Linked DNA regions of Variovorax paradoxus. The protein of the gene in region 1 binds, or shares a complex with, the protein of each later gene. Links are inferred from orthologs where the notes say so. Each region holds a gene or a part of one and is shown in the gene's direction. Other genes may lie near its edges.

Region 1 (2,961 bases):
GCGACAAGGACATCGGCACCGTGGCCGACCTGTCGGGCGTCGATTTCTACGACCGCCCCTCGATGCGCGGTCTGAGCGTGAAGGGAGGCAAGTGATGAGCCGCATTGCAGCAACCTTCGACGCGCTGAAGAAAGACGGCCGCCGCGCCCTCGTTCCGTACGTCACCGCGGGCTTTCCCTTCGCCGACATCACGCCCGAGCTGATGCACGGCATGGTCGAGGCCGGCGCCGACGTGATCGAACTCGGCGTGCCCTTCTCCGACCCGATGGCCGACGGCCCCGTGATCCAGAAGGCCGGCGAGGCCGCGCTGGCGCTGGGCATCGGCATGAAGCAGGTGCTGGCCATCGTCGCCGCTTTCCGCCAGAAGAACGCGACCACGCCCGTGGTGCTGATGGGCTATGCGAACCCGGTCGAGCGCTACGACCTCGTGCACGGCAAGCAGGCCTTCATCCGCGACGCGGCCGCCGCCGGCGTGGACGGCCTGCTGGTCGTCGACTACCCGCCCGAAGAGTGCGAAGCCTTTGCCGCCGACCTCAAGGCCGCCGGCATCGACCTGATCTTCCTGCTTGCACCCACCAGCACCGACGAGCGCATGGCGCAGGTCGCGCGCATCGCCAGCGGGTACGTCTACTACGTGTCGCTCAAGGGCGTGACGGGTGCCGGCCATCTCGACGCCGAAGCGGTCGGCCAGATGATTCCGCGCATCCGCCAGCACGTGGGCATTCCGGTCGGCGTGGGCTTCGGCATCCGCGATGCACGCACCGCGCAGGCCGTGGGATCGGCCGCCGACGCGGTCATCATCGGCACCAAGATCATTCAACTCATCGAAGACCAGCCCCGCGACAAGGTCGTGCCGGCCGTGCGTGAATTCCTCGCGGGCATCCGCGAGGCGCTCGACGCGCTGCCCGCCGCGACGGCCAAGAACGCGGCTGGTCGATAATCACCGCCAACACAAGGAGCCCCTTATGAGCTGGCTTGAAAAACTGCTACCCGCCAAGATCGCGCAAACCGACCCGTCCGAGCGCCGCCAGGTGCCCGAGGGCCTGTGGATCAAATGCCCCGCCTGCGAGACCGTTCTGTACAAGACCGACCTCGAGCACAACCAGAATGTCTGCCCCAGCTGCAGCCACCACCACCGCATCGGCGCCCGCGCGCGCCTGGACGCGTTCCTCGATGCCGAGGGCCGCTACGAAGTCGGCCAGGAAGTGCTGCCGGTCGACGCCCTGAAGTTCAAGGACAGCCGCAAGTACCCCGAGCGCCTGAAGGAAGCCCTGGAGAACACCGGCGAGACCGACGCGCTGGTCGTGCTCGGCGGCTCGGTCCACAGCATCAGCGTGGTCGTGGCCTGCTTCGAGTTCGAATTCATGGGCGGCTCCATGGGCAGCGTGGTCGGCGAGCGCTTCGTGCGCGGCGTCGAGACCGCCATCGAGCAGAAGGTGCCCTTCATCTGCTTCACCGCCACCGGCGGCGCGCGCATGCAGGAAGGCCTGCTCTCGCTGATGCAGATGGCCAAGACCAACGCCGCGCTCACGCGCCTGGCGAAGAAGGGCCTGCCCTACATCAGCGTGCTGACCGACCCGACCATGGGCGGCGTGTCCGCCGGTTTCGCTTTCGTGGGCGACGTAGTCATTGCCGAGCCCAAGGCGCTGATCGGCTTTGCCGGCCCGCGCGTGATCGAATCGACCGTGCGCGTGACGCTGCCTGAAGGCTTCCAGCGCGCCGAGTTCCTGCAGACCAAGGGCGCGATCGACTTCATCAGCGACCGCCGCGAACTGCGCAAGACCATTGCCAGCACGCTGGCCATGCTGCTGCGCCAGCCGGCCGACGCGGTCAGCTGAAAAAATCAAGCGTCCAAAAGAAAAGGGCCCGGGTGCAATGCACCCGGGCCCTTTTTTCGTCGGGTTTGCTCAGAACGTCAGTTGATAGGCTAGCACCAACAGGTTGCTCAGCACGATGGCGATCACCTGCAGCACCACGATGGCGGCCAGCGGCGACAGGTCGATGCCGCCGATCAGCGGAATGAAGCGCCGGAACGGCCGCACCAGCGGCTCGGCCAGGCGGGAGATCAGGTCGAGCAGCATCGGCGACGCGCCCGGAATCCACGACAGCACGGCATAGACCACCAGCAGCGCCGTCAGCCCCGAGACCGCCAGCTGCATCAGCCCCACCAGGGACACCAGCGGCAAGGTCGCGAGCCGCCCGAGGTTGCCGATCAGCAACCAGAGCAGCAGGAACTTCACCAGCACCAGCAGCCACGCAGCGATCAGGCTCGCCAGGTCCCAGCGCTTCACGGAAGGCACGATGCGCCGCAGCGGCAGCACGATCCAGTCGGTGATGGCGAAGATGAAGCGCCCGAGCGGATTGCCGAAAGGCACGCGGTGGTACTGCATGTACAGGCGCAGCAGGCAGGCGCCGCCGAGCAGGCCGACGATCACGTCGAGAAGGAACGAGGGAATCTGATAGAGCATGGGACGCAGCCGTGAGCGGAATGCGATGATAGCCACGCAAGGTCCTTCGATGACGACACAACCCCTTTTGCATTCACTGCCATTGTTCCCGCTCGGCACGGTTCTTTTTCCGGGCGGCCTGCTGCCGCTGCGCATCTTCGAGGTGCGCTATCTCGACATGATCGGCAAGTGCCGCAAGGCCGACGCACCCTTCGGCGTGGTGAGCCTCACCAGCGGCAGCGAAGTGCGCAAGGCCGGCGCCGACACCGAGAGCTTTGCCGGCATCGGCACGCTGGCCATGATCCGCGAGTTCGAGTCGCCGCAAAGCGGCCTGCTGCAGATCGAATGCATCGGCACGCAGCGCTTTCGCGTACGCCATACCGAACTGCAGAAGCACGGGCTGTGGGTGGCCGAGGTCGAGGCGGTGAACGACGATGTCGCGCTCGAGATCCCCGACGACCTCAAGCACACCTCTACCGCGCTGCGGCGCCTGCTCGACACCCTCGAGGAACGG
Region 2 (2,986 bases), 1.3 Mb from region 1 along the record:
CAGCACGCTGGACGACGCCGCCATCCAGGCCCGCATCGCGGAGCGCGCCGCTGCCAAGGCGGCAAAGAATTTCGCCGAAGCCGATCGCATTCGCCAGGAACTCCTCGAGCAGGGCATCGTGCTCAAGGATTCGCCCACGGGAACGACCTGGGCGGCCGCGCAGTGAACGGTACGACGAATCCCATGCCCGCCACCAAGAAATCCAGCGTACAGATCTATACGCCGGACTATTGGGAAGAGGCATGCAAGCATCTCTCCAAGAAAGACCGCGTCATGAAGCGGTTGATCCCGAAGTTCGGCGACGCCTGCCTGGAGTCGCGCGGTGACGCGTTCACCACGCTGGCGCGCAGCGTGGTCGGCCAGCAGATTTCGGTGAAGGCCGCGCAGTCGGTCTGGGACAAGTTCGCCGCGCTGCCGCGCAAGCTGACGCCGGCCAACGTACTCAAGCTCAAGGTCGACGACATGCGCGGAGCAGGGCTCTCGGCGCGCAAGATCGAGTACCTCGTCGACCTGGCCCTGCACTTCGATTCGGGCATGGTGCACGTCGATTCGTGGAAGGACATGTCGGACGAGCTCATCATCGAAGAGCTCGTGGCCATCCGCGGCATCGGCCGCTGGACGGCCGAGATGTTCCTCATCTTCCACCTGATGCGCCCGAACGTGCTGCCTGTGGACGACCTGGGGCTGCTCAACGGCATCAGCGTCAATTATTTTTCCGGCGATCCGGTCAGCCGCAGCGATGCCCGCGACGTCGCCGTGGCCTGGGCCCCGTATTGCAGCGTGGCGACTTGGTATATTTGGCGATCACTGGACCCGGTTCCAGTCGCATATTGAACACAGGAGAAGACGTTGGCGAAACGAACCTTCCTCGACTTCGAGCAGCCCATTGCTGAACTCGAAACAAAAATCGAAGAACTGCGCTATGTACAGACCGAATCGGCGGTCGACATTTCTGAAGAAATCGATCAGCTCGGCAAGAAGAGCCAGCAGCTCACCAAGGACATCTACAGCGACCTGACGCCCTGGCAGATCACCAAGATCGCCCGGCATCCGGAGCGCCCCTACACGCTCGACTACGTCAACGAAATCTTCACCGATTTCGTCGAACTGCACGGCGACCGCCATTTCTCGGACGACCTGTCGATCGTGGGCGGACTGGCGCGCTTCAACGGCGTGCCTTGCATGGTGCTGGGCCACCAGAAGGGCCGCGACACCAAGGAGCGCACCGCGCGCAACTTCGGCATGAGCAAGCCCGAGGGCTACCGCAAGGCCCTGCGGCTCATGAAGACGGCCGAGAAATTCAAGCTGCCCGTGTTCACCTTCGTGGATACGCCCGGCGCCTACCCAGGCATCGACGCCGAAGAGCGCGGCCAGTCGGAAGCCATCGGCCGCAACATCTTCGAGATGGCGCAGCTCGAGGTGCCGATCATCGTCACGATCATCGGCGAGGGCGGCTCCGGCGGCGCGCTGGCCATTTCGGTTGGCGACCAACTGGTGATGCTGCAGTATTCGATCTACTCGGTCATCAGCCCCGAAGGCTGCGCTTCCATCCTCTGGAAGACCAGCGACAAGGCCCAGGAAGCGGCCGATGCACTGGGCATCACCGCGCACCGCCTGAAGGCGCTGGGCCTGGTCGACAAGATCGTGAACGAGCCCGTGGGCGGCGCGCACCGCGACCATCGCCAGATGGCCGCGTTCCTGAAGCGCGCGCTCAACGACGCCTTCCGCCAGGTCAGCGACCTGAAGCCGAAGGAACTGCTGGAGCGCCGCTACGAGCGCCTGCAGAGCTACGGCCGCTTCAACGACACCAAGGCCGACAACGGCAGGTAACGCAGTCTCCGTCATGAACTCCGCTTTCGAACGCGCCATGGCCGCGTTCGAGCCGGCGCATTGGCCGCTGGCGGTGGGGTTCAGCGGCGGCGCCGATTCCACGGCCTTGCTGGCTGCCTGCGCGACACGCCGGCCGGGCGAGGTGGTCGCCTTCCACGTGCATCACGGGCTGCAGGCCGCGGCCGACGATTTCGAACAGCATTGCCGCGACGTCTGCGAGCGTCTGGCCGTGCCGCTGCGCGTGCATCGTGTCGATGCGCGGCATGCGCGCGGAGACAGTCCGGAAGATGCGGCCCGCCGCGCCCGTTACGGCGCGTTTGCCGAAATGGCGCGCATGAGTGAGGGAAGGGCGGCTGTCAAATCGATAGCGCTGGGCCACCACGCCGACGACCAGATCGAAACCCTGCTGCTGGCGCTTTCGCGCGGTGCGGGGCTCCCTGGGCTGGCTGCCATGCCGGCGCGCGCGGAGCGCAGCGGGCTCGAAATTTATCGCCCGTTGCTGGCTGTGTCGGGTGCCGATATTCGCGAATGGCTGGCCGGGCGTGGCCTGCCCTGGATCGAAGACCCGACCAACGGCGACGCGCGCTATACCCGCAACCGGATTCGCGCCGTGGTGCTTCCGGCATTGGCGCAGGCTTTTCCGCAGTTCCGCGCCACCTTCGCGCGAAGCATCGGCCATGCGGCGCAGGCGCAGGAGCTGCTGGACGAATTCGCCGCGCAAGATCTCGAGACGGTGGGCAACCCGCCGCGCATCGCGACGCTACAGACCCTGTCGCATGCCCGGCAGGCCAATGTGCTGCGCCATTGGCTGATGCAGGCCCACGGCTGCGCGCCCAGCGCGGCGCAGCTCGACCAGTTGCTCAGCCAGGTCCGCGCCTGCACCACGCGCGGCCACCGGATTCATCTCAAGGTGGCCGCCGGATTCATCGAGCGGCAGGGCGATTTCCTGCATTGGTACAATGCCCCGCCCTCGCCGAAGACTTTGCTCTGACAGCTTGCAGGGCGCCGTCTTCAAGCGGCCCTTTTCTTTTCTCTGATTTCACCCATGGCATTGATCGTTCACAAATACGGCGGTACGTCGATGGGCTCGACCGAGCGCATCAAGAATGTCGCCAAGCGCGTCGCCAAGTGGGCGCGCGCAGGCCACCAGATGATC
Region 3 (3,064 bases), 670 kb from region 1 along the record:
TTCCGCAGCCCGTCTCGTCGTCGAGGAAGGGCTGGAGTACGGCCCGGCCAAGCGTCGCGCACTGCGCGACCTCGGTCTGTCGGCGCGCACGCCGCTGCCGAACAACGACGAAGTCGAGGCCGAGGTGCGCGAATACATCGAGCTGTTCTGCGCCGATACCCAGCCGCAGGAACTGCACGCGCTGCGCCTTCTGGCGCTCGAATGGATGGAGCGCATGGCCGCCTTCCGCCCGCATGTCGGCGGCGCCGTATGGCACGGAACGGCCACCCGGCTGTCAGACATTTATATTCAATTGTTCTGCGATGATTCCAAGTCGGCCGAAATCGCCCTGATCGATCACCACGTGGACTACGAGCCCCGCATGGTGACCGGCTTTCATGGCGAACAGGTCGAGGCCTTGAGCGTGCATGCGCCGAGCCGGGCGCTCGGCGAGGAAATCGGCGTGCATCTGCTGGTCTATGACCTCGACGACCTGCGCGGAGCCCTGAAGCCCGACGCCCAGGGGCGCACGCCGCGCGGCGATCTGCCCGCATTGCGCCGACTGATTGAACGAGAAAAGGACAAGTGAATGACTTCTTCGCCCACCCGACGCGGCATGCTCTATGCCGGCGTGGCGGCTGCCGCGGCAGCCGCCGGGCTCGGTGGCGCCTGGTGGAAGGAGCGCGGCAGCAGCAGTTCGGCAGGCGGCGGCGAGCAGCTGGACGCCGCGTTCTGGGGCCAGAGCTTCGAGCGCCCGGAGGGCGGTGACCTCGTTCTGTCGAGCTTGCGCGGCAAGCCGCTGCTGCTGAACTTCTGGGCTACATGGTGCCCTCCCTGCGTCGAAGAAATGCCCATGATCGACGCCTTTTTCCGCGAACATGGCGCCAACGGATGGCAAGTGGTGGGTTTGGCCATCGATCAGCCCAGCGCCGTGCGCAAATTCCTGCAACGCACGCCCGTCACCTACCCCACCGGCCTGGCCGGCCTGCAGGGCACGGAACTGGTCAAGAACCTGGGCAATACGGGCGGCGGGCTGCCCTTCACCCTGGTACTGAATGCGAACGGTTCTGTGGCCGCTCGTAAAATGGGCAAGCTGGAAACCACCGATCTGGACACTTGGCGGCGCGAACTGGTTCGTGGTTAGAATCCCGCCCTCCCGCTGGCATTAGCCGCCAAACGCCGAAAATCACCGATTTTCGGACAAGTTATATCCCAAAGACCGGCAAAGCCGGCACTGGAGTCTCATGGATCTGCGCAAACTCAAGACACTGATCGATCTGGTGTCCGAATCGAATATTTCCGAACTGGAAATCACCGAGACCGAAGGCAAGGTTCGCATCGTCAAGGGCGGCGGCGCTGCCCCGGTGCAGTATGTGCAAACCCTGGCTGCGCCAGCAGCGGCAGCCGCCGCGCCGGCCGCAGCCGGTGCGGCCCCCGCCGTGGCCAGCGCGCCGGTTGCCGCGGAGGCGGCTCGCGCCGGCCACGCAGTGAAGTCGCCGATGGTCGGCACCTTCTACCGTTCGTCCAGCCCCGGCGCACCGGCTTTTGTCGAAGTCGGCAGCAAGGTGAACGAGGGTGACACGGTCTGCATCATCGAAGCGATGAAGATCCTCAACGAAATCGAAGCCGACAAGTCCGGCACGATCACCCAGATCCTCGGCGAAAACGGGCAGGCGGTCGAATACGGCCAGCCGCTGTTCATCATCGAGTGACCATGTTCAAGAAGATCCTGGTTGCAAACCGGGGGGAAATCGCCCTCCGGATCCAGCGCGCCTGCAGCGAGCTCGGCATCAAGGCCGTGATGGTGTATTCGGAGGCCGATCGCGACGCCAAGTACATCAAGCTCGCTGAAGAGGCGGTGTGCATCGGCCCGGCCCCGTCGGCGCAGAGCTATCTCAACATGCCGGCGATCATTTCGGCCGCCGAAGTGACCGACGCCGAAGCCATCCACCCCGGCTACGGCTTCCTGAGCGAGAACGCCAACTTCGCGGAACGCGTGGAGCAGAGCGGGTTCCAGTTCATCGGCCCGACGCCGGACAACATCCGCACGATGGGCGACAAGGTCTCGGCCAAGCAGGCCATGATCAAGGCCGGCGTGCCTTGCGTGCCCGGTTCCGAAGGCGAACTGTCGGACGACGCCGCCACCAACAAGCGCATTGCCCGCGCGATCGGCTACCCGGTCATCATCAAGGCGGCGGGCGGCGGCGGTGGCCGCGGCATGCGCGTGGTGCACACCGAGGCGGCGCTGGTCAATGCGATCCAGATGACCAAGGCGGAAGCCGGCGCGGCCTTCAACAATGCGGCCGTGTACATGGAGAAGTTTCTCCAGAACCCGCGCCACATCGAGATCCAGATCCTCGCTGACAAGCACAAGAACGCCGTCTACCTGGGCGAGCGCGACTGCTCCATGCAGCGCCGCCACCAGAAGGTGATCGAGGAATCGCCCGCGCCGGGCATTCCGCGCAAGCTGATCGAAAAGATCGGCGAGCGTTGCGCAGCCGCCTGCAAGAAGATCGGCTACCGCGGTGCCGGCACCTTCGAGTTCCTCTATGAGAACGGCGAGTTCTACTTCATCGAGATGAACACGCGCGTCCAGGTGGAGCATCCGGTGACGGAGTTCACCACGGGCATCGACATCGTCAAGACGCAGATCATGGTCGCGGCCGGCGAGAAGCTGCCGTTCACGCAGCGCCAGATCCAGATGCACGGCCACGCCATCGAAGTGCGCATCAACGCCGAAGACGCCTGGAAGTTCACGCCGTCGCCGGGCCGCATCACCATGTGGCACCCGCCGGGCGGCCCTGGCGTGCGCGTCGACTCGCATGCGTACACCAACTACTTCGTGCCGCCGAACTACGACTCGATGATCGGCAAGATCATCGTCTACGGCGACACGCGCGAGCAGGCCATGGCCCGCATGCGCACGGCGCTCAACGAGACGGTGATCGAAGGCATCCAGACCAACATCCCGCTGCACCGCGAGCTGATGGTCGATTCCAAGTTCATGACCGGCGGCACCAACATCCACTACCTCGAAGAGTGGCTGGCTGCACACAAGCGCTGACCTGGAAAGACTGCGATGTTT

What was found.
Region 2: the proteins of accD (region 1) and L3V85_RS16220 are in contact, whole or in part, in a solved structure (PDB 8UXZ), measured with the Escherichia coli proteins. The link is inferred for Variovorax paradoxus from one-to-one orthologs.
Region 3: the proteins of accD (region 1) and accB are in contact, whole or in part, in a solved structure (PDB 8UXZ), measured with the Escherichia coli proteins. The link is inferred for Variovorax paradoxus from one-to-one orthologs.

The regions. Positions count from the first base shown.
Region 1 is NZ_CP091716.1:2,239,591-2,242,551, reverse strand. Bases 95-2,901 are described here. They hold accD (acetyl-CoA carboxylase, carboxyltransferase subunit beta), read left to right. Parts: upstream 95-965; coding sequence 966-1,838; downstream 1,839-2,901. Other genes in these bases: L3V85_RS10435 (LON peptidase substrate-binding domain-containing protein), read left to right, coding at 2,518-2,901; L3V85_RS10440 (YggT family protein), read right to left, coding at 1,908-2,468; trpA (tryptophan synthase subunit alpha), read left to right, coding at 95-940; trpB (tryptophan synthase subunit beta), read left to right, coding at 95-95. Also shown: more of trpB, read left to right, coding at 1-94; more of L3V85_RS10435, read left to right, coding at 2,902-2,961.
Region 2 is NZ_CP091716.1:3,495,275-3,498,260, forward strand. What follows is about bases 8-2,839. They hold L3V85_RS16220 (acetyl-CoA carboxylase carboxyltransferase subunit alpha), read left to right. Parts: upstream 8-849; coding sequence 850-1,830; downstream 1,831-2,839. Other genes in these bases: cysS (cysteine--tRNA ligase), read left to right, coding at 8-166; L3V85_RS16215 (DNA-3-methyladenine glycosylase family protein), read left to right, coding at 184-834; tilS (tRNA lysidine(34) synthetase TilS), read left to right, coding at 1,844-2,821. In the rest of the region: more of cysS, read left to right, coding at 1-7; L3V85_RS16230 (aspartate kinase), read left to right, coding at 2,876-2,986. UniProt on the Escherichia coli protein: Component of the acetyl coenzyme A carboxylase (ACC) complex. First, biotin carboxylase catalyzes the carboxylation of biotin on its carrier protein (BCCP) and then the CO(2) group is transferred by the carboxyltransferase to acetyl-CoA to form malonyl-CoA.
Region 3 is NZ_CP091716.1:1,574,159-1,577,222, forward strand. The notes cover bases 48-2,957. They hold accB (acetyl-CoA carboxylase biotin carboxyl carrier protein), read left to right. Parts: upstream 48-1,223; coding sequence 1,224-1,691; downstream 1,692-2,957. Other genes in these bases: L3V85_RS07445 (hypothetical protein), read left to right, coding at 48-568; L3V85_RS07450 (TlpA family protein disulfide reductase), read left to right, coding at 569-1,123; accC (acetyl-CoA carboxylase biotin carboxylase subunit), read left to right, coding at 1,694-2,957. Also shown: more of L3V85_RS07445, read left to right, coding at 1-47; more of accC, read left to right, coding at 2,958-3,043; prmA (50S ribosomal protein L11 methyltransferase), read left to right, coding at 3,059-3,064. UniProt on the Escherichia coli protein: This protein is a component of the acetyl coenzyme A carboxylase complex; first, biotin carboxylase catalyzes the carboxylation of the carrier protein and then the transcarboxylase transfers the carboxyl group to form malonyl-CoA.